Regions from separate parts of the Paenarthrobacter sp. AB444 genome, predicted to be linked through region 2. Evidence: riboswitches for the same ligand, from Rfam matches in the RefSeq annotation. Region 2 holds a riboswitch; each other region holds the start of a gene.
The links. Region 2 has a riboswitch for cyclic di-AMP ahead of PQ627_RS06135 (NlpC/P60 family protein). Riboswitches for the same ligand answer to the same signal wherever they lie in the genome.

Region 1: it holds a riboswitch for cyclic di-AMP, as region 2 does, so the genes downstream of both, PQ627_RS12940 (hypothetical protein) here and PQ627_RS06135 (NlpC/P60 family protein) in region 2, are expected to answer to the same signal.
Region 3: it holds a riboswitch for cyclic di-AMP, as region 2 does, so the genes downstream of both, PQ627_RS14320 (hypothetical protein) here and PQ627_RS06135 (NlpC/P60 family protein) in region 2, are expected to answer to the same signal.

Annotation. Positions count from the first base shown of each region.
Region 1 covers NZ_JAQZBY010000009.1:173,259-183,294, reverse strand. Annotated here, with positions in the region: gene PQ627_RS12945 (sensor histidine kinase) at 1-1,319, shown strand, start outside; cyclic di-AMP (ydaO/yuaA leader) riboswitch at 1,452-1,610, shown strand; gene PQ627_RS12940 (hypothetical protein) at 1,616-2,473, shown strand; gene PQ627_RS12935 (glycosyltransferase) at 2,605-3,960, shown strand; gene PQ627_RS12930 (glycosyltransferase family 39 protein) at 3,957-6,032, shown strand; gene PQ627_RS12925 (ArnT family glycosyltransferase) at 6,034-8,061, shown strand; gene PQ627_RS12920 (MerR family transcriptional regulator) at 8,104-8,850, shown strand; gene PQ627_RS12915 (pyridoxal phosphate-dependent decarboxylase family protein) at 8,862-10,036, opposite strand, start outside.
Region 2 covers NZ_JAQZBY010000003.1:184,622-194,657, forward strand. Annotated here, with positions in the region: gene PQ627_RS06090 (urocanate hydratase) at 1-369, shown strand, start outside; gene hutH (histidine ammonia-lyase) at 370-1,962, shown strand; gene PQ627_RS06100 (hypothetical protein) at 2,160-2,408, shown strand; gene PQ627_RS06105 (hypothetical protein) at 2,496-2,717, opposite strand; tRNA gene PQ627_RS06110 (tRNA-Cys) at 2,936-3,006, opposite strand; gene PQ627_RS06115 (hypothetical protein) at 3,071-3,568, opposite strand; gene hutG (formimidoylglutamase) at 3,621-4,571, opposite strand; gene PQ627_RS06125 (NCS2 family permease) at 4,660-6,102, opposite strand; gene PQ627_RS06130 (copper resistance CopC family protein) at 6,217-6,849, shown strand; cyclic di-AMP (ydaO/yuaA leader) riboswitch at 7,024-7,188, shown strand; gene PQ627_RS06135 (NlpC/P60 family protein) at 7,192-7,977, shown strand; gene PQ627_RS06140 (FAD-dependent monooxygenase) at 8,085-8,765, opposite strand; gene PQ627_RS06145 (universal stress protein) at 9,183-10,036, shown strand, end outside.
Region 3 covers NZ_JAQZBY010000011.1:66,929-76,964, forward strand. Annotated here, with positions in the region: gene PQ627_RS14290 (Gfo/Idh/MocA family protein) at 1-818, shown strand, start outside; gene PQ627_RS14295 (hypothetical protein) at 935-1,639, shown strand; gene PQ627_RS14300 (RNA polymerase sigma factor) at 1,728-2,279, shown strand; gene PQ627_RS14305 (hypothetical protein) at 2,276-3,037, shown strand; gene ald (alanine dehydrogenase) at 3,158-4,276, opposite strand; gene PQ627_RS14315 (PucR family transcriptional regulator) at 4,486-5,700, shown strand; gene PQ627_RS14320 (hypothetical protein) at 5,898-7,106, opposite strand; cyclic di-AMP (ydaO/yuaA leader) riboswitch at 7,122-7,272, opposite strand; gene PQ627_RS14325 (ATP-dependent DNA ligase) at 7,479-8,537, shown strand; gene PQ627_RS14330 (DUF6480 family protein) at 8,631-8,894, opposite strand; gene PQ627_RS14335 (alpha/beta fold hydrolase) at 9,007-9,792, opposite strand; gene PQ627_RS14340 (hypothetical protein) at 9,862-10,036, opposite strand, start outside.

The DNA of each region.
Region 1 (10,036 bases), on a different contig from region 2:
AGCTGGAGCAGGCGTCGCGCCGCGCTGACGACTTCGGCAGGCCGCCGTCGAGCTTTCCGAACTCGCCGACAGGACGCCCGGACCCGCTGGAGGCCCGCGGGCAGGCGGCCGGTACGTTGAGCGCCCGCATCGATGGATCAACGGTGCGCAGCTCCGGGCTGATCGACGCCGGGGGCAACCGCGTTTCCTTGTCTTCCGCCGACGAGCAGGTCCTCCTGGCGCTGCCGACGGGGGACCGTCCCGTGGACCGCTCACTGTCCAACGGCGACTACCGGCTCATGGCCGTCAAAACCAATTACGGCGACGTGATCGTCACGGGCCTGCCACTGGCGGACAAGCAGACTGCGGAGGCTTCGCTGGTCTGGACCATGGTGCTGGTGTCACTTGGCGGCCTGGTGGTGATCGGCCTGGTGGGAACTGTGATCATCCGTCGCACCATGCGGCCCCTGGAGCAGCTCTCCGAGGTCGCCACCAAGGTTTCGCGACTGCCTCTCGACGCCGGCGAGGTGGCACTTGCGGTGCGTGTACCGCCGTCGGCCTCCCATCCCGGGACTGAAGTTGGCAGCGTAGGCCACGCCCTGAACCAGATGCTGAACAACGTCGCGAGGGCGCTGGAGGCCCGCCAGGAAAGCGAGACAAAAGTGCGGCAATTCGTGGCCGATGCCTCGCACGAACTGCGGACGCCGCTGACGGCCATCCGTGGCTACACCGAGCTGCTGCGGATGACCGAGAACTTCACCGACGACGGCAGGAAGTCCTTGGCCCGGGTCCAGAGCCAGTCCGAACGCATGACGACGCTGGTGGAGGACCTGCTGTTGCTGGCAAGGTTGGACGAAGGCCAACCGGTGAAGGTCACGGACGTGGACCTGACGCAGTTGGTGATCGAGACCGTAAGCGACGAGAAAGTCATGGCCCCGGACCACATCTGGCAGCTGACCTTGCCGGACGAACCGATCACGGTGCGTGGCGATGCCACGCAGCTGCATCAGGTATTGGCCAATCTGCTCTCCAACGCCCGCAAACACACCGATCCCGGAACAACGGTGGTCACCGGCGTGATGCTCTCGGCAGACGGCAGCGCAGTGGTTACCGTAACGGACAACGGGCCGGGCATTCCCGGAGATTTCCAGGGCAGGATTTTCTCCCGGTTCGCCCGCGCCGACGCCGCAAGATCGGGGTCGGAAGGGACCTCCGGCCTGGGCCTGTCAATCGTCGAGTCCATCGTCGAAGCCCACGGCGGAAGCGTGGAGGTGACGTCCAAACCCGGGCGGACGGAGTTCGCCGTCCGGCTGCCGGTCGCCATCAGCAACCGCACATAACGAAACCGGCAAGGCGACTCACCGGCGTCGTGATCTCTGTTACCTAAATGTGACTTCTGCGGAATCCTCCTGTACCGTCGAAAGGGTGGGTCGCTCAAAAGGGCCCGCATCCGGGATGCGCCGAGCTCTGCCACTTCCCGGAGTCCGTTCTTACTCCGAGGCAGAGACGGGGGACCCAGAGTCTCCGGGCCCAGGCATTTGCCGGCCCTTGGGGTGAAGCCGCAGCGTGACGCGCGGCCGGATGACCTCATCCGAACCCGACAGCTAACTCCGCAGGCGCTGAGAGGTAATCACACATGTCTGAACTTAACGATCAGACGCGCCCTTCCGCGCGTCACCGCGACCAGAACGACTCCCCGTTGAAGAAGTCGCAGACCGTCCTCAAAAAGGCCGCCCGTGAGGGCAAGTCCGGCAACCGCATGCCCGTAGTGGCCGGCGTTATTGCCGCCGCACTGGGTGTTGCATCCCTGGGAACAGCCGCCAACGCCGCGCTTAGCCTTCCCGAGGCAAGCCGCGTTGCCGAGACCCGGACCGCCGCCGAGGCCAGCAACGCCAAGGCCGCTGAAGAAGCCGCCGCAGCCAAGAAGGCCGCTGACGAAAAGGCTGCTGCCGCCAAGGCCGCCGCTGACAAAGCAGCAGCTGACAAGGCTGCAGCCGACAAAGCAGCAGCTGACAAGGCAGCTGCCGACCAGGCCGCCGCTGCACAGGCAGCAGCTGAGAAGGCCGCTGCCGACCAGGCCGCAGCAGAGAAGGCTGCCGCTGACGCAGCCGCCAAGCAGGCAGCCGACGCCGCTGCTGCCGCCGCCGCAGAAGCCGCAGCCGCCGCTGCAGCCCCCAAGGCTGTTGACGACCCCGCTGCTGCCAAGGCCTATGCTGCCAGCATTCTGGGCAGCTACGGCTGGAGCGCCTCTGAGATGACGGCACTGAACACGCTGTGGGAGAAGGAATCAGGTTGGCGGACCACTGCCACCAACGCTTCCAGCGGTGCCTACGGTATTGTCCAGTCGCTTCCGGCCGGCAAGATGGCTTCTGCCGGTGCGGATTGGCAGACCAACTACCAGACCCAGATCAAGTGGGGCCTGAACTACATCAAGGAACGCTACGGCTCCCCGTCAGCTGCCCTGGCCTTCCACCTGGCCAACAACTGGTACTAAGCCAAGAGTTTCCTGAAAAGCCGCTCCCGTCCGGGGGCGGCTTTTCGCGTGTAAAGGGCCCTGCGCACTTACACAGTCGCATCACAGCTTCCGCCTAAAGCCCTCACAATCGGCGGCCCCACTGTGAATGCATGACGCTCATAGATCCCGCCACCAGTGCGCTGCCGAACCCCGCCCATGCGGGGCGCTTCGCCGCTCCTGCCTTGCCCCACCGGCAGCCGCGGCGCTCTCCCGTGGACACGCGGACCACGGTCCCTGTCCTGGACGTCACCATTCCCGTCCACAACGAAGAGACCGACCTCGAGGAATGCCTGCGCCGCCTGCACGGCCACCTGGTGGAGACGTTCCCGCATACGTTCCGCATCACGGTGGCGGACAATGCGAGCACGGACAACACCCTGAAGATCGCCGAGCGTCTGGCCCGCGAGCTCCCTGAAATCGGCGTCATGCGCTTCGAGGAAAAAGGCCGCGGCAACGCCCTGCGCCAGGTCTGGCTCGCCTCACAGTCCCCGGTGCTCGCCTACATGGATGTGGACCTTTCCACTGATCTGGCCGCCCTGGCGCCCCTGCTGGCTCCACTGATCTCAGGCCACTCAGACCTTGCCATCGGTACACGTCTGTCCCGCAACTCCCGCGTGGTCCGCGGGCCAAAACGCGAGTTCGTCTCCCGCAGCTACAACGTCCTCCTGCATACGCTCATGGGGGCCCGGTTCTCCGATGCCCAGTGCGGCTTCAAGGCCATCCGGGCAGACGTCGCCCACAGGATCCTCCCGCACACCCTGGACAACGCCTGGTTCTTCGACACCGAACTCCTGGTCCTTGCCGAGCGCTGCGGCCTCCGTGTCCATGAAGTCCCCGTCGACTGGACGGACGATCCCAACTCAAGTGTCGACGTCGTACGAACCGCCGTGGCCGACCTCCGCGGAATGGCGCGACTGACGCGCGACCTCGTCACCGGCCGGATCCCCATCCCGGAGCTGCGCGCGGCACTGGCCCGCGGTCCGTTGCCGGCGTCGTCGCGGACCTCCGAATCGACCCCGCGCGCCAGCCTGTTCGGGCAATTGGTGCGGTTTGGATTCATTGGCGCTGCGTCCACGGTGGCTTACCTGCTGATCTTCCTGCTGTGCCGTGGATTCATGGACCCGCAGCTGGCCAACTTCCTGGCTCTCATCGTGACGGCCGTCGCCAACACGGCCGCCAACCGCCGCTTCACGTTCGGCATCCAAGGCGGCAACCATGCCCGCCACCACTTTGAAGGCCTGATCGTCTTCAGCATCGGCCTGGCCCTCACCTCGGGCGCGCTGGCCCTGGTGCATGGAACCACGACGCCGGACCGCTGGCTTGAGGTGGCAACCGTAGTTGGCGCGAACCTCGCCGCAACCGTCGCACGGTTCCTGCTGTTCCGCCTGTGGGTGTTCCGCCGCCCCGCGACACCAGCCCCTCGCCCCGAGGGTTCCGACACGACCACAGAGGTGGCAGCGAAATGATTACAGCCCTCCAGCCAAGCCATGCCGTTGACGAACCTGTGAAGTCCCCGGAAACACCGACCCGCTTGCAGCGCCTCGCTTTCGGGCAGCAACCCCGTTGGGTTCGTCCGTCCGCCGCCGGGCTGCTTGTGGGGACCGCGTTCCTCTATCTCTGGAATCTTGCCGCAACGGGATACGGCAACTCCTTCTACGCAGCAGCTATCCAGGCCGGCACCAAGGACTGGACCGCGCTCTTCTTCGGCTCGCTCGATGCCGGCAACGCCATCACGGTGGATAAGCCGCCGGCGTCCCTCTGGATTCCGGCCTTGGTGGGCAGGATCTTCGGCTTCTCCCCTACCAGCATGCTGGTTCCTGAGGCACTCATGGGGGTCGCCGCCGTCGGGCTTCTGTACCTGACGGTCAAGCGCGTATCCGGCCCCGCGGCAGGGCTCCTCGCCGGCGGCGCGTTGGCACTGACACCTGTTGCTGCCTTGATGTTCCGTTTCAACAACCCCGACGCCATGCTCACGCTGTGCCTGGTCCTGGCCGCGTACCTGACGACCCGCGCCATTGAAAAGGCCGGCTGGAAATGGCTGGCCGCGGCAGGGGCAGTGGTTGGCCTGGCGTTCCTTACCAAGATGCTCCAGGGTTTCCTGATTGTTCCGGGCCTGGCACTTGCTTACCTTTGGGCCGCTCCCACAACTCTGCGCCGCCGGCTAGTGCACCTTCTTGCAGCGGGCGCGGGCATCGTGGCCGTAGCGGGTAGCTACATTGCGATCTTCCAGCTCACTCCGGCCTCGGCCAGGCCCTACATGGCCGGCTCGACGGGCAACAGCTTCCTGGAACTCACCTTCGGCTACAACGGGCTGGGGCGGATCACCGGCTCGGGTGAAGGCGGTGCCGGTGGTGGCATGCCCGGCGGTTCCACTGGCGGCCTCGCCGGTGGGCCGGGTGGCGGTTTCGGCGGCGGCGGCTTCGGTGGGGCTGCCGGCCTGGGCCGGATGTTCGGAACCAGTTTCGGCGGTGAAGTCTCCTGGCTCCTGCCCGCAGCGTTGATCCTGCTGGTGGCCGGGCTGTGGTTCACCCGTCGCGAAGCCCGCACTTCGCGAAGCCGCGCTGCCCTGCTGATGTGGGGTGGCTGGCTGATCGTCACCGCGGGCATCTTCAGCTTCATGAGCGGCATCGTCCACCCTTACTACGCGGTAGCACTGGCCCCGGCGATTGCCGCCCTGATCGGGATCGGGTGCGTCGAACTCTGGCGCGGCAGGGCCTCGTGGATGGCGCGGATCGTGCTGGCAGTGGTGGTGCTGGGCAGTGCGCTGTGGTCCGCAGTGCTCCTGGGCCGGGACGCCTCATGGCTGCCGTGGCTGCGGATCGTCGTGGTGGTCCTTGGTGTCCTCGCAGCAGCGGCTCTCCTGCTTCGTGTGGATCAGCTGGGTGTCTCCAGGCTTAAAGGTGCCCTGAGGCGGCTGCCTGCTGCCGCCGTCGTCGTGGTGTCGTTGCTCGCCGGAGGGCTGGGAACCGGGGCGTGGACAGTGGCCACTGCGGCGACTCCGCACTCAGGCTCCATCCCGACGTCGGGACCTTCCGGCGCGGCCAGCGGCGGCTTTGGCGCCCGGGCAGGACTGGACGGCAGGAACCGCGACTTTGGCGATGCGGAGAACGGCCTCGGCGGGACGCCCGACCCAACAGCCAACGACTTCCCGGGCGCCGGAGGAATCGGTGGCGCCGGAGGATTCGGCGGCCCCGGCGGCGGGAGCACCGCGAACGCCGAGCTGACGGCATTGCTCAAATCCACCACCACCAAATGGTCGGCCATTGTCTCCGGAGCCACCCAGGCAGCTGACCTGGAACTCGCCACGAACACCAGCGTGATCGCCCTCGGCGGCTGGAACGGCGGCGACCCCTACCCCACTCTGGCCCAGTTCCAGGACATGGTGGACAAAGGCCAGATCAGCTATTTCATCTCCGGCGGCGGAATGGGTGGCGGTATGGGCGGCCGTGGCGGCAACTCCGAGGTCGCTGCCTGGGTAGCGGCCAACTACCAGGCTCAAACCGTCGGCAGTACCACCGTCTACAAGCTGGTGGGCTGACATGACCACGTACTTCAAACCGCTGACCGAACCAGCAGGCCAGGCGAGCGCGGCACCAAGCCGTCTGGCATCACGAAGCGGGGCCGTACGACGCAGCAACCCCGGCCCCGTCCGGCACCGCTTGGAACTCACGGCAGTCCTTGTGGGAACTGCGGTCCTGTACATCTGGGGCCTCGGAGCCTCCGGCTGGGCCAACGCGTTCTACTCCGCTGCAGCCCAGGCCGGCTCGCAGGACTGGACAGCGTGGTTCTTCGGTTCCTCCGACGCAGCCAACTCCATCACCGTGGACAAGCCTCCGGCGGCACTCTGGATCACTGGGCTGTCCGTCCGATTGTTCGGCTTGAACTCCTGGAGCATCCTGGTTCCGCAGGCCTTGATGGGGGTGGCCACCGCCTGGATCATGTACCTGGCCATCCGCCGGGCAGCGCTCCCCGCCACGGACAACCTTCGCTTGGCACACCGCGCCGGCCTCCTGGCCGCCGCGGTCCTGGCTCTCACCCCCGTTGCCACGCTCATGTTCCGCTTCAACAACCCGGACGCTTTGCTTGTCCTGCTGATGACCGCAGCGGGTTACGCCGTGGTCCGCTCCATCCAGGACCGGAAACTGCGATGGCTCATCCTTGCCGGGGTATTCCTTGGTTTTGGCTTCCTGGCCAAGCAGCTGCAGGTCCTCCTGGTGGTTCCGGGCTTCGCGCTCGCCTACCTTGTTTCGGCCCACCCCAAGCCGGGCAAGCGGGTACTCCACCTCCTCGCGGCAGGAGGCGCGATGGTGGTGTCGGCTGGTTGGTGGATTGCCGCCGTCGAACTTGTCCCCGCGAACCTGCGGCCATATATCGGCGGGTCGCAGAACAACTCAATCCTCGAACTGACGTTTGGCTACAACGGCTTGGGCCGACTCAACGGCGACGAGACCGGCAGTGTGGGCGGTGGCGGCAACGGGTGGGGCACCCCGGGCTTGCTGCGCATGTTCGGCACGGAGTTTGGTGGCCAGATCGCGTGGCTCATTCCGACCGCGCTCATTCTTGGCGGTGCCCTCTTGTGGTTGGGCCGCCGCGCGCCGCGAACCGACGTGGTCAGGGCCTCGGTCATTGTGTGGGGTTCGTGGCTGCTGGTGACCGGCCTGGTGTTCAGTTACATGCAGGGCATCATCCATCCCTACTACTCAGTGGCACTCGCTCCGGGAATTGCCGGGCTGGTGGGCTTGGGCGGTGTGCTGTTGTGGCAGCGGCGCCAGCAACTCCCTGTCGCCTTGCTCCTTGGGGCGTCACTGCTGGCTGCGGGGTTCACGGCCTTCGCCCTCCTGGGCCAAGCCCCGACGTTCCTGCCGTGGCTGCGGTGGGTGGTGATTCTTGGCACCGTGCTTCTGGCCGCCGTCGTTGTCCTGACCGGCCGCTGGCGCTGGGTCTGGTTGACGCGTACGACGGCGGGACTCGCCGTCGCCGTTGGCCTCGCCGCGCCGCTGGCCTACTCAGTGGCGACCGCCGCAGTGCCGCATACAGGTGCGATCGTGAGCGCAGGTCCGGCCACGGCCGGATTCGGTCCCGGTTTCGGCCGCAACGCTTCAGCGCAGGGAGTTCGGAGGCCCGGCGCGCAACAGGGCACGGGTCAGGCGCTGGGCGGGCAAGGTTTTGGTGGTGGCGGTTTGAACGGTGGCGGGCAAGGCGGCGCCATGGGCGGCCTGCTTGGTGCCACCACCCCGTCGTCCGAACTGGTGACCGCTCTCAAAGCCGACGCCGGAAACTACACCTGGGCGGCCGCCGTCGTGGGTTCCAACAACGCGGCCGGCTACCAACTGGCCACCGGGCTTCCGGTCATGGCTGTCGGCGGGTTCAACGGAACGGACCCGTCACCGACGTTGGCGCAGTTCCAGCAACTCGTGGCCGACGGGAAGATCCACTACTTCATCGGAGGCCGCCTCATGCAGGGCAACGGCGGTTCGGACGCTTCCAGTGAGATCGCGGCTTGGGTGGCCGCGAACTATCAGGCGCAGACCATTGGTGGAACCACGGTGTACGAGCTTCGGGGCTAGGGGCTTGCACCTGACGTAACGTCAGGAATTAGCGTGGTTCCCATGACGGGAACACCAGGGAACGGTCCGTGGAGCATCGGGGAACTGGCAGCAGCGTGTGGTGTCAGTGTTCGAACCCTGCACCATTACGACCAGATCGGGCTGCTGTCCGCGAGTGAACGGACAGCAGCCGGACATCGGCGTTATGGCGAGGACGATGTTCGGCGGCTCTACCGAATCAAGGCGTTACAGATGCTGGGCCTTCCTCTGGCCTCCATTGCTGACGTGCTGGACAGCCCCGAAGCTTCGCTTCATGGCCTCTTGGAGCAGCAGTTGGCCCAGGTCCGCGAACATGCCCGACAGGTTCGCCTGCTTGAGGACCGGTTGGGCGACTTATTGGCCCGGATGGACGGACCCGCCATGCCCACCCCGGAACAGTTCATGACGACATTGGAGATGATCACCGTGTACGAACAGCATTTCACCGCGGAGCAGCGGCAACAGCTTGCTGACAAGCGCCAAGAGCTCGGAGCCGCAAAAATTGAGGATGCCAAGCAAAAGTGGGCGGCATTGGTCGAAGAGGGCCTGGCCTTCGCCCGCAGTGGCACGCCTGTCACCGACCCTGCAGTGCAGGAGTGGGTGCGCTCATGGGATGGAATCGGCGCCATGTTCCATTCGTCCGACGACACCAAAACCGCAGCCCGGGCCGCCTGGCAGGAAAACAGCCAAGCCATCAGCGCCGAGCTACCGTGGAGCCCCGAGGATCTGGCAGGTCTGATGGGCTATCTGGCAAATGCCCGGGCGCAGTAAGGAGCCGGCCGCTACTGCTCCGGCTCTGCCTCCACGGCACCACGGACCGCTGCGATGGACGCCGCAACGTCTCCGGCGTCCGTGCTCCAGTTGCTCACCGAGATTCTGAGGATCTCCCGGCCCCGCCAAGACGAGCCGGACATCCACACCGCGCCTTCGGCCATGAGACGTTGGGTGATCCTGTGGGTGCGGTCGTCGCTGCCGAAACTCACGGAGACTTGGGTGAACACCACGTCATTGAGGACTTCGACGCCGGGAATCGCGGCCAGGCCTTCCGCCAACGCCCGCGCGTTTGCGGCCAGCCGCTCCACCATGGCGATCACCCCGGACCGGCCCAGTTGCCGCAAAGCAGCCCACACCGGGATGCCGCGTGCCCGGCGGGACATCTCGGGAACCTTCTCCAAAGGGTCACCCAGTCCCGTTTCGCTGGCAATCAAATAGCTGGTGTGGACGCTGAAAGCGCGGCGCAGGGACTCCGGCCGCGAGACGATCGCCAGTCCGCAGTCATAGGGGACGTTGAGGGTCTTGTGGGCATCCGTCGCCCAGGAGTCGGCCTCCTCTACACCGGCCAACCGCTGCCTTAAAGTCGGGCTCACGGCAGCCCACAGACCGAAAGCACCATCGACATGGACCCACGCTCCACGGTCGTGGGCAACCGCGATTGCTTCTTCCATGGGATCGAAAGCGCCGGAGTGCAGGTTCCCTGCCTGCAAACACACCAAGGACGGGCCCGGCTGCTCATCCATGGCTGCTGCCAGGGCGTCGGGGAGGATACGGCCCTCGTGGTCAGCATCAACAGGAACGCAGGCACCCAAACCCAGGTACCGCAGCGCAAGGTCCACTGCGGCATGGCGTTCTCTGCCAGCGAAGGTGGTGATCCTCGGCCCGCCGTTCAAGCCCAACGACTCAAGGTCCCAGCCGGCTTCGTCCATCAGGTACTGCCGTCCCGCTGCCAACCCCACGAAGTTGGCGGTGGTAGCGCCAGTAGTGAATCCGACGTCGGCTGTTGCGGGAAGGTGAAGAAGGTCCAGGAGCCAGGCAGCCGCTGATTCCTCGATGGCAGCTGCCGCAGGCGTAGCGAAACGAAGTCCAGTGTTCTGGTCCCACGCCGAGACCAGCCAGTCGGCGGCCATGGCCGCGGGCAAGGTGCCGCCCATGACCCACCCGAAGAAACGGCCGGACTGGA
Region 2 (10,036 bases):
CCGATCGTGATCGGCCGTGACCACCTGGACTCCGGTTCGGTGGCTTCCCCGTACCGGGAGACCGAGGCGATGAAGGACGGTTCGGACGCTATCGCTGACTGGCCGCTGCTGAACGCGCTGACCGCTGCGTCGTCGGGGGCGACGTGGGTGTCGATCCACCACGGTGGCGGGGTCGGGATCGGCCGGTCCATCCACACCGGCCAGGTTTCCGTGGCCGACGGCACCGAACTCGCCGCGGCGAAACTGACCGCACTGCTGACCAACGACCCCGGCATGGGCGTCATCCGCCACGCCGACGCCGGCTACGAACGCGCCATCGACGTCGCCCACGAACGCGGCGTCCGCATCCCCATGAATGAAGGCAAATAAATGACTCTGACAACACACGAACCGCTGACCGTCACCCTCGGCTCCAGCGGCGTGACCCCGGAAGACGTCGTCGCCGTCGCACGCCACGACGCCAAGGTGACCATCTCCCAGGACGCCCTGGACACCGTTGCCAAGGTCCGCGCCCACATCGACGGCCTGGCTACCAGCGAGGTTCCGGCGTACGGCATTTCAACGGGTTTCGGTGCCCTGGCCAACCGCCACATCCCGAACGAACTCCGCACCCAGCTGCAGAAGTCACTGATCCGCAGCCACGCGGCGGGCATGGGTCCGGCCGTGGAACGCGAAGTCATCCGCGGCATCATGTTCCTCCGCGCCAAGACCCTGGCTTCCGGCCGCACGGGCGTCCGGCCCGTGGTCCTGCAGACCATGGTGGATGTCCTCAACGCCGGCATCACCCCGGTGGTCCGCGAGTTCGGCTCGCTCGGCTGCTCCGGCGACCTCGCTCCGTTGTCCCACTGCGCGCTGGTGCTGATGGGTGAAGGCGAAGCAACAGGGCCCGACGGCGAACTGTATGGGGCCGCAGGCAAGGCACCTGTTGCTGAGCTGCTCGCGCAGCACGGCATCGAGCCGGTAACCCTGGCCGAGAAGGAAGGCCTGGCGCTCGTCAACGGCACCGAGGGAATGCTCGGTATGCTGCTCATGGCCATCGCGGACCTGCGCATGCTGCTGGCGACCGCCGATGTCACCGCCGCGCTCAGCGTGGAGGCCCTCCTCGGCACGGACCAAGTGTTCCTGCCCGAACTGCACGCAGCACTGCGTCCGCACCCGGGGCAGGCCGCCAGCGCCGACAACATGCTGCGCGTGCTGTCTAACTCGCCGATCGTTGCATCCCACCGGATCAACGACACCAAGGTCCAGGACGCCTACTCCCTGCGGTGCGCACCCCAGGTTGCCGGTGCCGTCCGCGACACGGTTGACCACGCAGCCCTGGTCGCTTCCCGCGAACTGGCCGCAGCCATCGACAACCCGGTGGTCCTGCCCGACGGCCGTGTCACCTCCAACGGCAACTTCCACGGCGCCCCCGTCGCGTATGTGCTGGACTTCCTGGCCATCGCGGTCGCCGACCTCAGCTCCATTGCCGAGCGTCGTACGGACCGCATGCTGGATCCTGCCCGCTCACATGGACTTCCGGCGTTCCTGGCTGCCGATCCGGGCGTGGACTCGGGCCTCATGATCGCCCAGTACACCCAGGCCGGCCTGGTCTCGGACAACAAGCGCCTCGCGGTCCCGGCGTCGGTGGACTCGATCCCGAGCTCCGCCATGCAGGAAGACCACGTGTCCATGGGCTGGCACGCGGCCCGGAAGCTGCGCAAGGCCGTTGAGAACCTGCGGCGCGTGCTCGCCGTCGAGCTTGTCACCAGCGCCCGCGCGATCGACATGCGCACGCAGCTGTCCGACGGCGAACTCACCCCGGGTCCTGCGGGCGCGGCGGTGCTTGAGGTGCTTCGTGAAGTGGTCCAGGGGCCGGGTACGGACCGGTTCCTGTCGCCCGAACTCGAAGCGGCTGACCGCTTGGTCGGCTCCGGTGCGGTCCGCGCGGCCGCCGAATCCGCCGTCGGGATTTTGGCCTGACGTCGAATAAATGCCTCATTTGAGGCGCAAATTTGTCACGCCCCGGTCTTTGTACGCAACGCAGGCACCGGGGCGTGGCAAATGTAGTAGAACTTATGGTGTACGTCACGTCCACGCCGAAGATGTCGTGGGCTTGACGGTCAACCGTCCACAACTCAATACACAACAGAGAACATCCACAAAGGGGTAGAAGTTCAATGAAGGCACGCGGAGCAGTCCTGTCCAGGCGAAACGCTCACTCGGCAACGGTTTCGGATTGGAAGATGCTGAAAGTCGGCGACACGGTGGAAGTGGTCAAGTACGCCCACGTCATCGCAGCCGGTCGGGTCGAGGAAGTCTCCGGCAGCGGGAACGTGGTGTGGCTTGAGCATTCCGGCCCGGGTGTCACCGAAGAGGGCAAGGAACTGTTCATGAAGTCCGACGGCGTGGTTCTCCGCCGCGCCTAGGTGTGGCTTAAACAGAAACCGGGGCCCGTTCCCTTCCGCAGGTAGTAGTGGCGGAAGGGAACGGGCCCCGGTTTTTGTCGCTGCCGATCAGGCAGCGAGTGCTTCGTGGGTCTGACCGAAGGGAACGGATTCGTCCAGCGCCACGGTGTAGGTGCCGGGTTCGTGCCTGGTCACCAGAATGCCGCAGTTGGCGTCTGCCGCTGCGTTCTTGATCAGTGCATCCACGGCTTGCTCGAGTCCGTCGTGGATTTCGTCTGCCCGGGAAAAGGACAGACGGATTTCGCGTTCTGCAGTCATTGCAGGGGTCATGGGGGGCCTCCTATTACTTGCCGCATGCGAGGGCGACCCATCAATCATAGTCGGTGAAAGCCGAATATTTGTAAGATGACTGGCAAGGGAGTGACCCGTGTCTCAGGCGCACCGAGTTGGCATTTAATGACAATGTTTGGACAAAACACTGTCATTAAGTGCCAACTCGGCGGAGGCGCAGACCGGGGGGGCGGCGATGACCGAGGCGAGCCCAGCAGACGTGGTGGCGGGATTCGAACCCGCGTCCGCTGCTTTGCAGGCAGCTCCCTGGCCTCTCGGGCACACCACGTGCAAACGACACTAGGCACCCCGCAGCGGCAGGTCCAACGTTGGTTTCCCGAGCTTTCTCCGCGCTACGCGGTGTTGCTTTTGGTTGCGGCTGGTGACGCATGGCGGGCCACCGACGCATGACGGGCCACCGACGCGCGCCGGGCCAGCGCGGACACGCCTGCGGCCGCAATGAGGGTCAGGATGGCTGCCGCCGTGTGCGTGTAGAGCATGATGTGTGGCGACCCCCCGTTCGAGGCCCCCACCCCCGTCAGATCACCCGGAGCCTGCCCGGCGCCGTGGAGGTGCTCAAACCATCCATTGCCGGGGAAGTATCCTCCAAAGGCGGCAAAGCCAAAGTGCAAGAGCTGCTGGGCCACGCCGGAGACCAGCAGCAGGATCAAGGGCCCATGCACCCAGCGCGCCAGGAGTTCCGCCGCCAGGCAACACAACGCAGCGAGTCCGAGGAGCACAGGGAGCGCAGGCGAACTGCCGCCTGCCGCCATGTGGGCCGCCAGGCCCAGTCCAACCGCGATTAGCCCGGATACCCAGGCCCACTTCTCCTGCACAGGAACTGCGCGCATCGCCATCCTTCCCTCCACACAGGCTAAGCGGAGGATGGCGCCAGCAACAGGCCTACGTGAGCAAAGTGTTGACCAACCGGGCCGCAACTTTGGCGGTCCGGGAATCGATGTCGAATGACGGGTTCAGCTCAGCCACGTCCAGATGCAGCAGCTTTCCGCTGGCTGCAACCTGTCGGCACACTGCGCTGATGACGGGCAGTGGCACGCCATACGCCGCAGGCGCGCTGACTCCCGGAGCCACCGAAGCCGGCATCACATCAAGGTCAATGGTCAGGTAAAGCACATCGATGCCGCGCAGGAAGTCCGCAACGAATGCCTCGACGGCTTCGGAGGAGCAGTCCTCGTCCAGCAGGTACTTCACGCCGAGGCGGTGCGCGATGTCGAAGAGCGTGGGCGTGTTGTTCGGCTGCGAAATTCCGACGACGGCGTACTGCAGTTCCCGCCCGGCGGCAGCTTCCGCCTGGGCCATCTGAAGGAACGGCGTGCCCGAGCTCGGTACCGGCTCGTCCCTCAGGTCAAAGTGGGCATCCAGGTTCAGCACACCGAGTCGCTGGCCACTTTGCACGGCCTCCGATCCCGCCACCCCCAGGTAGCTGGCAAACGCGGTCTCGTGCCCGCCGCCCAGCACCACGGTGAGATTACCGGCGTCGAGCAATTCCGAAATGGCGCGGCCGGCACGCTCCTGTCCCGCTTCCAGTGATTCGCCCTCCACAACCACGTCACCGGCGTCGAACACGTCACGGTCGAGGTGGTAGGCCAGCGGGCCAAGCGCCGAGCGGATGGCGGCCGGAGCCGCAGCGGCCCCCACGCGTCCCTTGTTGCGGAGGACGCCGGCGTCACTGCAGAAGCCAAGCACGACGGCGGGACGCGAGGCTGCGTCCGCAGCTTCGGGCGTGTGCGGGGTGATGGCCTGCCACCAGCGGCGATGTTCCGCGCCGTCGCCGTCGAAACGGCCGGTCCACGGAGAAGGGCTGACATCTACGGTGATGTGGCTGGTTTGCATGCTTAAAGCACACCGGACCCGGACTGCTTAAAACAGCAGTTCCGGGTCCAGAGTGTCTGAAATACCGGAATGCCAACCCGACGCAGGGCTACTTGACGCCCAACAACTCCTCCACAGTTCCAATGCCGAAGAACAGCAGGAACGCCGCAGCCACAGCCCACATCAGGGGGTGGACTTCGCGGGCACGGCCCTGGAAAGTGCGGATGAGGACGAAGGAGATGAAGCCGGCGCCCAGGCCGTTGGCGATGGAGTAGGTGAACGGCATCAGGGCAATGGTCAGGAACGCGGGAATGCCGACGCCCCAGTCCTGCCAATCGATCTTGCCCACCTGGGACACCATCATGAAGCCCACTACCACCAGTGCGGGAGCTACGGCTTCAAAGGGCACCAGGTTGATCAGCGGCGTGAAGAACATGGCAATGAGGAAGAGAACGCCGGTGACGATTGAGGCGAGCCCGGTCCGTGCGCCTTCGCCGATGCCCGCGCCGGACTCCACGAAGATCTGGTTGGAGGAAACCGACGCTCCACCGCCCACAATCGCACCGAGGGCGTCCACCTGAAGTACCCGGTCCACATTGGGAATGTTGCCGTCCTTGTCCACGGTCCCGGCCTCGTTTGCCAAGCCCACCATGGTGCCCATGGCATCAAAGAAGATGCTGAGCAGGATCACGAAGGCCAGCAGCGCGGCGGCGATGAAGCCCAGGTGTTGGAAGGCGCCGAACGGGTTTGCCTTGCCGATCAGGGAAAGGTCCGGAGCGCCCCATTCGGACAGGGTGGGCGCCACGAGGGACCAACCGCGGGGATTGACGTTCTTGCCGTCGAAGCTGGGCCCGATGTGAAGGGTGAACTCGAGGATGGCGGCCAGCGCCGTGGAGACGACAATGCCGATCAGGATAGCGCCACGGACCTTGCGGACCACCAGGGCGATGGTCAGGATCAAACCGACGGCGAAGACCAGCGTGGGCCAGCCCATGAGTTTGCCGTCAACGCCGAGGCCCAACGGAACGGTGGTGCCCGCGGCGTCCGGGATGCGGCGGACGAAGCCTGCGTTCACAAGGCCGATCAGGGCGATGAACAGGCCGATGCCCACCACGATCGCGGTCTTGAGGGCCTCGGGCACTGCCTTGAACACGGCGGTGCGGAACCCTGTGAGGACCAGGATCAGCATGGTGACACCCGAGAGGACCACCAGGCCCATCATGTCCGGCCAGGTCAGCTGGGGATGCGAGGCGACGGTGACCGCTACGAAGGCGTTGACACCCAACCCGGTGGCCACGGCGAAGGGGTGCTTGGCCCAGGCGCCCATGAGGATGGTCAGGATGCCGGCAACGAACGCCGTGGTGGCCGCCACCGCGGTGAAGCCCAGGGACGCGCCGCTGGAATCGGCGCCCGAGAGGATCAGCGGGTTCAGCACAACGATGTAGCTCATGGCGAAGAATGTCGCGAAACCGCCGCGGATTTCCCTTGAGTACGTGGATCCACGTTCGGAAATCTTGAAGTAGCGGTCCACTGCAGAACCTTGTTTAAGCATGAAGGTCTCCGGGTTTTGGGGGGAGTGTGCTATCAAATCCTATGCCGTGGAATGTGGGGGCTGCGGACCATTCCCCTAGTCTGTAAGGAAGCCAACACTAGGAGAAACCGCCCCATGCGTACCATCCGTCCGCTTCTGGCCGCCGTCGTCGCCGCCTTTGCCTTCGCCTCTGCCCTGCTGTTTTCCGCGGCACCGGCGTCCGCGCACGACGTCGCGGAATCCACGGCGCCGGCGAACGGTGCCACCGTGGCTGAAGTACCGGCGTCGGTCTCCATTACGTTCAACAACCGGCCCCTGGCCATCGGTTCGGGCGTCACCGTAACCGCCGGGGGCGAGAACTGGGCGGACGGACCCGTGGAAATCATCGACAGCCAAGCTGTGCAGAAGCTGCGCCCGGGCGCGCCTGCGGGGGAGTACACGGTCGTTTGGCGCGTCGTCAGCTCCGATTCGCACCCGATCGAGGGGACCTTCAAGTTCACGGCCACCGCAGGAAGCACGACGGCGGCGAGCGGCACGGCGGCTGCCTCACCGTCCGGATCGGCGACGTCGGCCACGGTCCCGTCGGTGGGGTCGGCACCTCCTGGAACGGGGAGCAGCGCACCCGCGGCGGACGCGTCCCAGCCGTTCCCGTGGAGCATTGTTGTCATTGCGGCAGTGGCTGTGGCGCTCGTGATCTTCCTCGCGGTGACAGCGCGCAGGAAACTCGCTGCCTCCGATGACCCTGAAGGCCCCGCATCCGCGGAATAACGGGGTTTTCTACATAGCTGCGAATATCTCGGTTCGGTTACCGCGACACGCCAAAGCAACGGTTCCCGTTACTTAAATGTGACTTCGTGGCGATCATCGCGTACGGTGGTACCTGTGCCTGTTCCACGTAGCAGGCACTTCCGGCCTGATTGCCTAGCTCTGCCGCAGTCCGGAATCCGTTCGCAGACAAACCTACGGCAGAGACGGGGAACCCAATTTGGGCCGCTTACGAGCGTGCCTTGGGGTGAAGTCACGAAGCTTCCGCTCAGCGGGAGATAGTGGCCGGGTGACTCCCATCCGAATCCGACAGCTAACCTCGCAGGCATCGGGAGAGGCTCTTTCATGTCTTCACGCATTCTTCGCGGCCGTCGTAAGGCGGACAGCGTACGTCCTAATCCGTTCATCTCCATCTCCAAGGCCGTTGCCAGCAACGCTTCAGGCGCTGGCCGCCAGGCAGCCGTTATCGCAGCAGCTTCCGGACTCGTTCTGACCGGCTCCGTAGCTGCCCACGCAGCCGAGGCTCCGGCCCAGCGCGACTCCAGCCCCGCCACGGTCGCCGAGACCGCCTCCGAGGCTCCCACCAAGGTTGTCACCGCCCTTTCGACGGCGACCATCAACTTTGAGCGTCCCGCAGTTGCTTCCGTTGCAGCTCCGGTCATCGAAAAGCCGGCTCCGGTCGTTGAGGCACCTGCCCCCAAGACCGCTACCGTCACTGCTGCTGCGGCTCCTGTTGCCGCCCAGGCCGCAGTTGCTGCTCCCGCCGCTGTCGCTCCTGCTGCCGCTCCGGTGGCTGCTGCTCCTGCAGCCGGTGGCGTCAACGCTGCCATGGTTGCCTCGGCTTACGCCCAGATCGGCATCATGCAGGACTGCACCGCCATGGTTGAGCGGGCCCTCGGCTCCGCCGGCATCCCTGTTGGCGACCTGGCACCCATGCAGTTCCTGAACTACGGCAAGGTTGTCAGCGACCCCCAGCCCGGCGACATGATCGTCCAGTCCGGCCACGTTGCCATCTACATCGGCAACGGCCAGGCCATCAGCGGTGGCATCAACGGCAACCAGACGGGCATCCACCCGATCAGCTGGCTGACCGCGACGGGTCCCATCACCTACGTACGCGCTGGCGCATAAGCCTCACGCTTCAACGCAAAGGCCGGTGTCTTCCGAAGATTGATTCTTCGAAAGACACCGGCCTTTGGGCTTTAAGTATCGGTTTTGCAGCGCCACCGCCTGCGCAGCTAGGCGATGGCGATTCCCGGGCCGCCGGGCAGCGCAACCTTTGAAGAGATGGCCTGGCCTACTGCCTTGGCTTGGCGAAGTACTTCCTTGGGCGTCGGCGTGATGAGTTCTCCCACGCCCACCAGGTGCATCCCCAGAGCACGCATGGCGGCTACGAGGTTCTGTCCCACAGCGATACCCAGTTCGGCCAGCATCCGCCGCAGTTGACTCTGCGCACAACGCGTCACCACCACATGGTCTGCCAGGAGGATTCCATTGGCTGTGTGGACTGCCCATTGGCGGGGTGCTGATTCAAGGGGACCTGAAGCACCGAGTCCGTTCCGGGTCATGCTCGCCGCAAGTCCGTGGGCGATGTGCTGGGAGGCGTCTGCGCCCAGGAAATCGAGGCGCACGGCCCTCGTCGTGTTGCGGACGTCCAGATGGTGGCTGGCCGCGTAGTTACGCAGGTGGCGGAGGATTTCATTGCGTTCCTGGATGGAGGCGGGATCGGTGACCTCGCAGCGTTGCAACATACCCGTATGGACGGCGGGGCCGGTGGCCGACAAGGCGCCGAAGCCATCCACCACGATGGACCCCACGCCGTAGCGGCTAAGTTCACTGGCAACTGCCAAGCCGGACAGGCCGGCACCTATGACCACGGTGGTAGTGCGTTCCGTGCCGGAATCAGGCGCGTGTGACACTGCTTGGTTCCTCCTTGACGTTTGTGCCTTCCGGCATCGCGTGGGATCGCGTCCGAGTTCCCCAAGCGGCCGCAAACAAATGGCCGGATTGTGTTGTTGGACACGTTGGCCGGCCATTCGGTGATTCGAACATTACCTAACTTTTTCGGCCGTGGATAGCCTCCCCGGGCAGCGTGTTTGGCACGTTCACCGGAAGCACAAAATCGGCCTTCAGGAACCGAGCCCGGACCGTTATACACATAGCGTCAACCCACCTTGATTCGGCCCTCGCGACCGAGAATAGTGGGCATTGGAGGGAGAAATTTCACATTAATCCAGCCCTGGCCATTGACAATGGAGCCATCTGGGAATCCGATTCGGAGAACCTCTGGCAGAATGGCCGGAACATCAAGCAGTAGGTGGAGAGGCGGGCCCCAAATGGACCAGCACGGCAGACACAGTGAAGAGCCACAGGACGGCGAGGGCCTGACGGTAGCAGCGGGCGGCATCGTCGTTGGGGTGGACGGTTCGGAACATGGGCAGTGTGCCTTGGTCTGGGCCGCACGCGAGGCAGAACGCAGGCAGCTTCCACTGCACATCGTCACTGCCTACTCGGTTCCCATCTTTGCCGCCTCCGGACTGGACGGCGGGTACGCCACCGTGGACGATTCGGTCATACGCGAAGGCGCGGAAGCCATTGTCCGGCAGGCCATGGACAAGGTGGCCAGATACTCCATCGACGTCGATGCTTCGGTCGAAAACGGAGATGCGGCCGGTGTGCTGCTGGATCTCTCGGCGGACGCGGCGCTCCTGGTTTTCGGCAGCCGCGGACGCGGTGGTTTCGTTGGCCGCTTGCTGGGATCTGTGAGCAGCGCACTGCCTGCCCACGCCAAGTGCCCCACAGTTACTGTCCCCCTCTACTGCGCCGACCGGCTGGGAGAGAATACCGAGGACAAACACATCAAGGCCGAGCACGCCAAGGCCGGTCCCCGTGTCGTGGAAAACGTCATCGCCGTGGGCGTTGACGGCTCCGAACAAGCGCGTGTTGCTGTCCTCGAAGCCGCCGAACAGGCACAGCGCATGGGAGCCAAGCTCCGCGTTATATGTGCCGTCCCCCAGTACAGCGGTTCGTTGGCCTGGGTGCCCGCCCCCTTGGACCGGGACGCCCTGTTTGCAGATATCAAGGTCCAGCTTGAAGCAGGCGTCGCGTGGCTGAGGAGCCATTTCCCGCAGCTGCCCATCGAAACGGACCTCAGGGACGGCTCGCCCGTAGACGTCCTTGTGGAAGCAAG
Region 3 (10,036 bases), on a different contig from region 2:
TCGCGAAAGCCGCGCTGGAAGCCGGACTCGACGTCGTCGTGGACAAGCCCTTCGTGATCCACAGCAGCCAAGGCGAGGAACTGATGGCCTTGGCTGCGAAGGAAAGGCGGGTCCTCACCGTCTACCAGAACCGGCGCTGGGACGGCGATGCACTTACCGTGCAGAAACTGCTCGACGCCGGGACGCTGGGTGCCGTAACCCGGTTCGAGATCGGCATGGAGCGTTGGGCGCCGGAGATCGCCAAGGCGTGGAAGGCCAGTGCCACAGCGGAAGAGGGCGGCGGGGTCCTGTTCGACCTCGGCACGCACGTCCTGGACCTCGCGCTCCGCTTCTTCGGCCCGGCCACTGTCACCTATGCTGAAATCACCGCAAGACGCCCCCAGGAGAACGCCGACGACGACGTTTTCCTCGTCCTCCGGCACGATTCCGGCGTGGTCACCCACGCCACCATCAACCTCAACAGCCACCTCCACGGTCCACGTTTCCGTATCCTCGGCACCGAGGGCGGCTTCGTGAAGTTCGGCACCGATCCGCAAGAGCCCTTTGTGCTGGGAGGAGGCCTGCCCACGGACCCGCAGTACGGCGTCGAGCCTGAAGAAAACCATGGCACGCTCCAGCTGGACGGCGAACGCAGAACCGTCCCCACCGAGCGCGGCGCCTACCCGGAGTTTTACCGTCTTCTGGCGGAAAAGCTCGACGACGGCGGCGCGTCGTCCGCGCGCCCGGCACCTGTGGATCCGGCCGGCCCGGTAGCGGTCCTGAGGCTGATTGAACAGGCCCGGGCGCTGGCTTCAAAACATTTTTTGGGAAAGGCGTAACCTCCACGGGTTCCCCAGCGATGTAGGGGGAGTACGGGCCACGCCCGCACGCTGATCATCCGGCAGCCACCCAACAGCTGCCGGGGCAATCCCAAAATCGTTTGTCGGAGGGTTTTATGTCCTTGTTCACTGTACTTGCCACCAGCAAAGTCGCCGCAGGCGTCCTGGCTGCCGGAGCTGTAGCTGTCGGCGGAACCGGCGTCGCTGCCTTCAATGGCGCCCTTCCCACTGAAATCCAGCAGACCGCGCACGATGTCGTGGGTGCCCCTGCCCCCATCGCCGAGCAGAAGACGGCTGAAGCCACCGCCGCTGCCGAAACCGCCAAGGCGAAGGCAACCGACGCCGTCGAGACCGCCAAGGCAACCGCAGAAGACGCAGCCGAGGCCGGCAAGGCCAAGGCAACCGACGCCGTCAACGACGCCAAGGCTGCCGTGGAAGACGCTACGTCGCCGGAAGCTTTCGGTCTTTGCAACTCCTTCCTCAACGGTGGCCTCAAGGCCGACACCAAGGTTGCCGGTTTCAAGTCCCTGGCCATTGCCGCCGGTGGCGAAGCCAACGTCGAGGCACACTGCACCGCAGTCGTGGAAGCCGGCAAGGCTGCAGGCTTGAAGGCTGACGGCAACGCCAAGGCTGACGCCAACGCCGACGCTTCCGTAAAGTCCGAACTTCCGGCCACCCCGGCGGTTCCGGCAGTTCCCGCTGTTCCGTCGACGCCCGCGGTTCCGGCAGTTCCTGCCGTCCCGGCTGTGCCGTCGCTGCCCAACCAGGTTCCCACTGAGGTTCCGGCTGTCAACGGCGCACCCGTCGATTCCGTCCGCTAAGCAAGCAGCGGTTACGGTTTAAAGGCAGGGCTCCTTGGCTTGATGACAAGGAGCCCTGCCATATAACGCGGGATGGAGGCGTCCACGGGTGCTTGAACCCTTGGCTGACGAATACGTGCAGGCGGATCACGATGATCCAGCCCTGCTCTTTACGGCTGCCTACAACGCTTTTTCCGGGCCGGTTTTCGGTTACCTCAAAGCCCGCGGCGTGGACGATCCCGAAGCCGTAACGCAGGATGTCTTCCTTGCCCTGTATCCCAAGCTGGACTCCCTCCACGGCGGGCTGCAGGGCGCCAAGACCTTGCTGTTCACCATCGCGCACGCCCGTCTGGTGGACCATTACCGGAAGCGTGAACGGACCCCCGACTCCATGCCGTACGAACCGGACTTCGATGCCCGCCGCTCTCCATCGGCTGAAGAGCAGGCATTCGGCAGGGCTTCCGGCCTGGGGGTAACGGAACTTTTGGAGGACCTCGCCGAGGATTACCGGGAGGTCCTGGCACTGAGGGTCGTCGCCGACCTGTCGGTGGAAGAAACAGCGGACATCATGGGCAAGTCCCAGGGTGCCGTGAAACAACTGCAGCGCAGGGCATTGGGCGCACTGAAGAAACGTGCGCTACTAAGGAACGGCACATCATGAGCGAAAACACCGCACCGCGTCGGCGGAACGACCAGCAGGCCATCGACTCCCTGCTCGCGGACGCCGGGATGGAGGACAACTCCGCCCTGCGCACTGAACTTCTCGAACTGCGTTCCCTGGCCAACACCGCACCGATGCCCTCGGACGCTGTCCGCGCCCTGATGGTGGGTGTCCCCGCGGCCACGGAGTTGATGCCCGCCGTCGCTGTTGAGGTGACGCAGCAGGCTGCTCCTGTGGATGAACTGGCCGCACGCCGCAGGAAGAAGGGGCGCGCCGCCGTCGTCGGTCTTGTCGTTGCGGCATCGCTGGCAGGTGGTGCGACAGCGGCAGCAGCCTCCGAAGGCGGGATTCCGGGAGCCTTCCAGCACATCGGCGCGGCCATCGGCTCGGTGGTTTCACAGTTGACCCCCGGCTCGGGCAACGCTCCCCAGGCCCCGGTGCCCGCAGGTACGACGCCGGTGCAGGACCCTTCCCGCCAGGAAAGCCAGCCGGCCGTTGTTCCGAACCAGCCCACTCCTGCCCCAGCGGCTCCCACGAACCCTGCCGGGACACCTCACGCTGATCCGCAGGCCACCCCGGGCCACGGTCAGTCCCAGGCCCCCAAAGGTCCGGGCACCGATCCGGGCAAGGGCATCCTCCCTCCGGCTCCGTCGCTGCCCGTCACACCCCCGGACCTTGATCCTTCCAAGCTGGATCCCTCAAAGCTCCGCCCCTCGGACATCCCGGTTCCGGAGCTTCCCACACTGCCCGCGAAGTGACACTTAATGACAGTGTTCGGCAGCAACATTGTCATTAACTGCCAACTCGGCGCGGCTTAAACCACGACGGCGGGGTGCGGCTTCGTATGGAAGCCGCACCCCGCCGTCGTGGTTGGCGTGCTAGGCGGAAACCAGGCTGTGCCAGTCGTTGACCAAGGGCAGGTTGTGCGCCTCGGAAACGGAGTGGTGTGCCACGTGGCCTGCAGCGATGTTGAGGCCGGCAGCCAGGGCAGGGTCGCGGTCGAAAGCGGCCTTGACGCCCAGGTTGGCCAGTGCCACGGCGTAGCGCAGGGTGACGTTGGTCAGTGCGTACGTGGAGGTGTTCGGAACAGCGCCAGGCATGTTGGCAACGCAGTAGAAGATCGAGTTGTGGACCTTGTACGTCGGTTCCTGGTGGGTGGTGGGGTGCGTGTCTTCGAAGCAACCGCCCTGGTCCACGGCGATGTCCACCAGGACCGAGCCCGGCTTCATGCGGGACACGAGATCGTTGGTGACCAGCTTGGGAGCCTTGGCGCCCGGGATCAGGACGGAGCCGATTACGAGATCCGCGTCGATGACTGACTTCTCGATCTCGTAGGCGTTGGAGGCAACGGTCTTCAGGCGGCCCTGATAGAGGGCGTCGAGTTCGCGCAGCCGGTTGATGTTGATGTCCATGATGGTGACATCAGCACCGAGGCCCAGCGCCATGGCGGCGGCGTTGGTTCCCGCAACGCCGGCACCCAGTACAACAACCTTGGCCGGACGCACGCCCGGTACGCCGCCCAGGAGGACGCCCTTGCCACCGGCCGGAGCCATCAGGGAGGAAGCGCCAACAACCACGGACAAGCGGCCTGCGACCTCGGACATCGGAGCCAGCAGCGGAAGTGCGCGGCCTTCCTGCACGGTCTCGTAGGCGATGGCGGTGACGCCGGAGTTGATGAGCTCGGCGGTGAGCTCGGGCTCTGCGGCGAGGTGCAGGTAGGTGAAGAGGATGAGGCCCTTGCGGAAGCGGTGGTACTCGGCCGCGATGGGCTCCTTGACCTTCATGACCATGTCGGCGCGGCCCCAGACGTCATCGGCCTCGTTGACGATTTCTGCGCCGGCGATCGAGTATTCCTCGTCGGTGATGCCCGAGCCCAAGCCTGCGCCGCGCTCAACCAGAACGGTGTGTCCGTGGGTGCGGAACTCGTGGACACCGGCGGCCGTGATGGCTACGCGGAACTCGTTGTTCTTGATTTCTTTGGGGACGCCGATGATCATTTGCTGGCTCCATCGTTAGCGGCCTGTTCGGCCGAATATGTACTGCGGGCTGTGATTCCAGAATAAATCCGGCTGTGAGGCAGGCGACATGAATACCGGAGCGGCCCAAGGACCAAACGCCGGAAAATCAAGGAATTTTCGCCGGGCTGTTCGACATTTGTCGAGCACTGGAGCGTCAAGTGTCGCCTGGTGTTGGTACGCTGTGGAGGATGCAGCAGGACGTGGAACAGATCGTTGAACGCGTGGCACTTAAGCTCGGGCGCGGACTATCCCTTGAGGATCTCGACGGCGTCCTCCTCGCCTACAGCTCCAACCAATCCCATGCCGACCGCGTCCGCGTGAATTTCCTCCTGAGCAAGCGTGTTCCGGGGGACGTCAGCGCCTGGCAGCTCTCACACGGCATCGCCACAGCGGTGCGTCCCGTGGTGGTCCCGGCCAACGACGAGCTGGGGATGCTGGGACGTGTGTGCGTGCCGCTCCTGGTCCGCGGTTTCCGTGTGGGGTACTTATGGGTCCAGCAGGACCTTGAGGAGCAAAGCGCGACGGCGATCCTCGCCCAGTTGCCCGGCGTGCGTGACGAGCTGGACCTGTTGGCGGGCTTGCTCCTTGACTCCAACACGGCCGAGTCCGAGTTCCGGCGCAGGCGTGAGCAGGAGTTCCTCTCGGCGTGCGGCGGGGAGTCGAACGCCGTCGCCGCTGTAGCGGGCTGGAAGGAGATCCAAGGCCGCGGTCCATGGCAATTGGTGACCGTCCTGGACGCGGACGGTGCCCGGTCCGACGTCGACCCCATTGCCGCAACCCTGACGCATCGCTCTGCCGCGCTGCAGTCGACCATCGGCGTGAACGCCGCCTTGTTCAGTGCGGGTACGGAAACCCACTCGGTGGTCCTCTTCCGCGAATCCGGTGGCCGGGCAGACCACGCGCAGGTTCTGGTCCACTACCAGCTGGAGCTCGCCAAGCGTGCCGGCAGGACCGTGGACCGCGTCATCCTGGGGATCAGCGAACCGTTCCAAGTCATCAGGCAGCTCGCGGGGGCGTACCGGCAATCCAAGGTTGCCGCGCAGGCCGCTGCGGTGGACCTGCAGCTGGGGGAGTTGGTGGACAGCCGGGCGGTCGGGGTGTACCAGTTGTTCGATCGTCTGCTGGCCCCGGGTGGTTGGGACGACACCGGCTCGGTGCATTTCCGGACCCTCGAGGATCAGGACAAGAACGGCGAGCTCCTGCCGGTCCTGGAACTCCTCTACGACAACGACGGCGCGGTCCAGGATGTCGCCGCCAAACTTCACCTTCACCGCAGCAGCATCTACAACAGGCTGGGCCGGATCCGCCAGCTTATCGGTGCTGATCCGCTCAATGGTGCCATTCGGCTCGAACTGCATGCTGCCCTCAAGGCGCGGCGCTGGGCAGGCAGGCCAAGGATCTGAGGGCCTCTTGAATCAGGGGCCATTAACCACATGAGGCAGGCACCCGGCGTGGGTGCCTGCCTCATGTGTTGGCTAGGAACGCCTTAGGCGCTGGCAACTCCAGCGGCCCCTTCGGCGTCGGAACGTGGACGTGCGGCTGCTGCTGCAGTACCGGCTGTGCCATCCGGTGTGGACTGTGGTGCGGGGCAAGCGGATGCTCACTGCAACACATCCCGGGCAGCACCAAGGAGCGATTCCAAGGTGGATGCTTGCGGCTTCGGCGTGTTCGGGTTGCCGGTGGGCCGTGGCTTGGAGGTCTCCGTTGGCGTGGGCGAAGGCGTGGGAGTTGTGGTGGGAGTGGGCGTGGTGGTCGGCGTTGGCGTCGCCGGGGGCGTGGTGACCGTGTCCGACGGCACGTCGCTGGGAGTCGGCGCGGGCTGGGCCGGAGTCGTTCCGGGCGCAGGCGTCGAGGTCACGGGCGGTGCAGCAGCCGGGGCTGCCGCCGAAGGTACCCAGACCGGCGCGGCCAAGGAGACGTGCGGTGAGGGAACCGACGACGGCGAAACGGCCGCAGGTGCCTCCGGGACCGTTGCCGGCTGGCCGGCTTCGGACGAGGCTGAACCCGATGACGACGGGGACGAAGCCGTGGTGTAGGACGTCCGTGGTGCCGGTGCGGCGGAGCCCGATTGGCGGTCTGCGTTGCTGCCGCCGGCTTGGCTTGTGGGTGCTTCCTGCCCGAAGAAGGGAAGATGCAAGGCCTGGCCCACGGATCCTGCGGTCAGGGCGAGTCCCAGCGCGCCGGCAACAACTGCCATGCGCTGGCTCATGTGCTTCACGGACGCGGCTTTCCGCAGGACGGCTTGGGGTTCGCGGCCGAATGTCGAGGTCGCGGCGAGGCCCGCAGCGTTAAGAGGAGCTGGCGTCTTGGGTGCAGCTGCGGCGACCACGGGTATGGCCGCGGTGGCCGGTTCTGGAACATCCTGCTTGACCGGTGCATCCTGCTTCGGGCGCACGGACTGAACTGTATCCGCGGGCTGGGCCACGTCTTCTTGCCGGACGATGGGGATCGCGGACGTTGGAGGGCCCGGCGTGGTTGAAGCGGGGGCTGCGGCCCGGGCGGCCTCGACAACCGGGATGGCCGCGGTCGCCGGTTCCGGGAGCACGGATTTCGCTGCCGGGGTTTCTGCCGGCTCAATCACGGCGCGGGCTGCCCGTTCCCGCTCAGCGGCACGCGCGGCGGCGCGCGTGGTGGGAGCGGCTGCGGCGGGCGCCTCTACCGTGGGCGACGCAGTGGTGGGAATCGCCGCGGTGGCGGGTTCCGGCGTCGTACTTTCTGTACCGGTGACCTGTCCGCTGGGTTGGGCCCGACGGCGTCCGGTTGGCTTGGTGCGCTCGCGTTCGAGTTGCGCGCGGCGCGTGTTATCCATGGTTGGGGACATGGTTGTGCCTCTCAACGCCTGCGAGGTTAGCTGTCGGGTTCGGACGAGGCCGTCCGGCCGCTGGTTGCGGCTTCACCCCAAGGGCTTGTGGAGAAAACAAGCCCGGAGAACTGTGGGTCCCCCGTCTCTGCCGCGGGTCTGGCGGATCCTGGATTGCGGCAGAGCCCGGCGTCAATCCAGAAGCGGCCCAGCGGAGATTCGGGTCGCCCTACGACCGTACAGTAGCCGGAAAGTAAAGTCACATTAATGTAACGGGCGGTACGTCCGCCCGCTTCGAGAGGGTTCTACCGCTTAGGCTTCGGGGCGCCAAAGTCCGGAAGGCACTAGCCTTGGGCGCCTACTGGCCGGTAGACATGAGCTATGGACCTGCCTGTGATGCCGCCCGTTTCGCCCATGCTCGCCAAGTCTGTCCCGAACATCCCCGACGTTGGGCATTACGAGCCCAAGTGGGATGGGTTCCGGACGATCGTCTTCAAGGACGGGGACGAGATCATCCTGGGCAGCCGCAACGAAAAGCCCATGACGCGCTACTTCCCGGAGCTCGTTGAAGCCCTAAAGAAGAACCTTCCGGACAAATGCGTGGTGGATGGCGAGATCATCCTGATCCAGGGCAACAGGCTGGAGTTCGAGGTGTTGCAGCAGCGGATCCATCCCGCGGACAGCCGGGTGCGGATGCTTGCGGAGAAGACGCCGGCGTCGTTGGTGGCGTTCGACCTTCTTGCCCTGGGCGAGGAGGATCTCACGGGAAAGCCCTTCGCCGAGCGGCGCGCGGCCTTGGAGAAAGTCCTCGCCAACGCTGAGCCGCCGGTGTACGTCACGCCCGCGGTGACTGACCTGGAGCGGGCCAAGGAATGGTTCGTGCAGCTTGAGGGAGCAGGGCTCGACGGCGTGCTGTCCAAGCCGCTCGACGGCACCTACCAGCCGAACAAGCGGGTGATGTTCAAGACCAAGCATGAGCGGACAGCCGACTGTGTCGTGGCCGGCTTCCGGTGGCACAAGACCGCGAAAGTTGTGGGCTCGATGCTCCTGGGGCTTTACGACGACTCGGGCCGGCTTCATCACGTTGGCGTCGTGGCATCATTCCCCATGGCAAAGCGGGAGGCCTTGGTGGCTGAACTCGAGCCGTATCAAGTGGATTTTGCCGACCACCCTTGGGGTGAGTGGGCCAACCAGGAGGCCGGTGGATCCAGGATGCCCGGCGCCCAGAGCCGGTGGAGCGCAGGCAAGGACTTCTCCTTTGTTCCCCTCCGCCCTGAGCTGGTCATCGAGGTGGCGTACGACTACATGGAGGGCGACCGGTTCCGCCACACGACGCAGTTCCGTCGGTGGCGGCCGGACCGGACCCCCGAAAGCTGCACGTATTCGCAGCTTGAGGAGCCTGTGGAGTACGACCTCGGGGAGATACTGAGCCTCCCGTAGGGTCGCTGCCAAGCACGTTGCCAACCCGCTGTTGCGTCGCTGGCCAGCAACGCAACAGCGGGTTGGCAACGGAGTTAGCTGTGCCGCCGGGAACTACTCCTCGTGCCCCTGGTCGCTGCTCATGCTTCCTTCGGCAGGAGGCGTTTCGCCTGGGGGTACCCCTCCACCGGGCTCGAGTCCTGTGACGTTTCCGTCCAGGGGATCGGGGTTGGCTGAGGCGGCGGGATCGTCGTCCTCGTCCTGGCGCATATCGGGATCTTCGTGGATGCTGTCCGCCTCGGCCGTGGTGTCGATGGGGCCGGTTGCGCCGCTCACGCCGAAGGTCCGGGGATCGTCTTCCGGGTCATAGCTGGTCATGATGCATCCTTTCGTAAGCAAACTTACTAATCCGCTTGCCCCGCCAGCCTAGCCTGATCCGGCGGCACCCAACAAGGGCACCCCGGTGAGTACCGTCGTCGTGCGTTAGCTCTCAGCGGTGCTGCGTTGTTGCGGTGACAAAGCTCCGGATGGCATCCGCCACGGCCTTGGGCCGCATGTGCTGGGCTACGTGGCCAACCCCGGGAATCTCCACCAGGCGTCCCTGCGCCACTGCCCGCGAAAGCCGGAGCGACCACTCTGGCCCCGCCACGTGGTCGCGGCTTCCGCGGAGGATCAGCACCGGGGCCTGTACCCGGGAGAGCCGGTCTTCGGTGGGATACTTCATCATCACGGGCAGTTCGGTGAAGTACCAGCGCGGCCCGCACTTGAGGTAGTCGGTAAACACGATCCAGTTGGAGGAGGGGCTTTCGCGCAGCAGCCCGTCCAAACCCAAGGCGATCGACTGCCGCAGGATGTTCTTGTGCCTGGAATCGACCACAGGACCCATCAACACCACATGCCGTGCACTCTCCGGACGATGCAGGGCCGCCTCGATAGCGAACTGCACTCCCATGGAGTGGCCCACGAGGATGTACGAGTCGATCCCGCACGATGCCAGTGCTTCGGCAATGAAGGCTCCGTAGTCTTCGACCTCGAGTTGCCGGTCCGGCCGCGGCGTCCCGGCGAAACCGGGCAGGTCCAGGGAATAGGTGGGCGCGCTCGCGGCGAGCACGGCGTGCAACCTCGCCAGGTACCGGTGGGAGACCCCAATGCCGTGGATGAGGATGTAGGCGGGGGTCGCCTCCGGCGCAGCGCCTGGCGATGGCGTGCCGTCCGTCCACAGGATGCGTCCGGTCAGGCCCAGGACCTCGACGTCGGCTGACAACAGTGCGGTCATGCGGGCCAAACCAGGTGCGGGATTCTCGAAGCCATACCGCTATTGAACCGCATCCGGCGCGAGGGGCGATTACTCCCTGGTTGCGTCGTCCGATTCGGTGGGGTCCGCTGCCGGATGTGAAGCGTCAGGTGCGGCCGCAGCATCAGCGGCCTCCCGGCGTCGTGCGATTTTCGATTCGGTCCACATGGTGACCGCGACGAAGACTGTGCACGCAAACATGAACGTCGCCACGAAGTTCAATCCC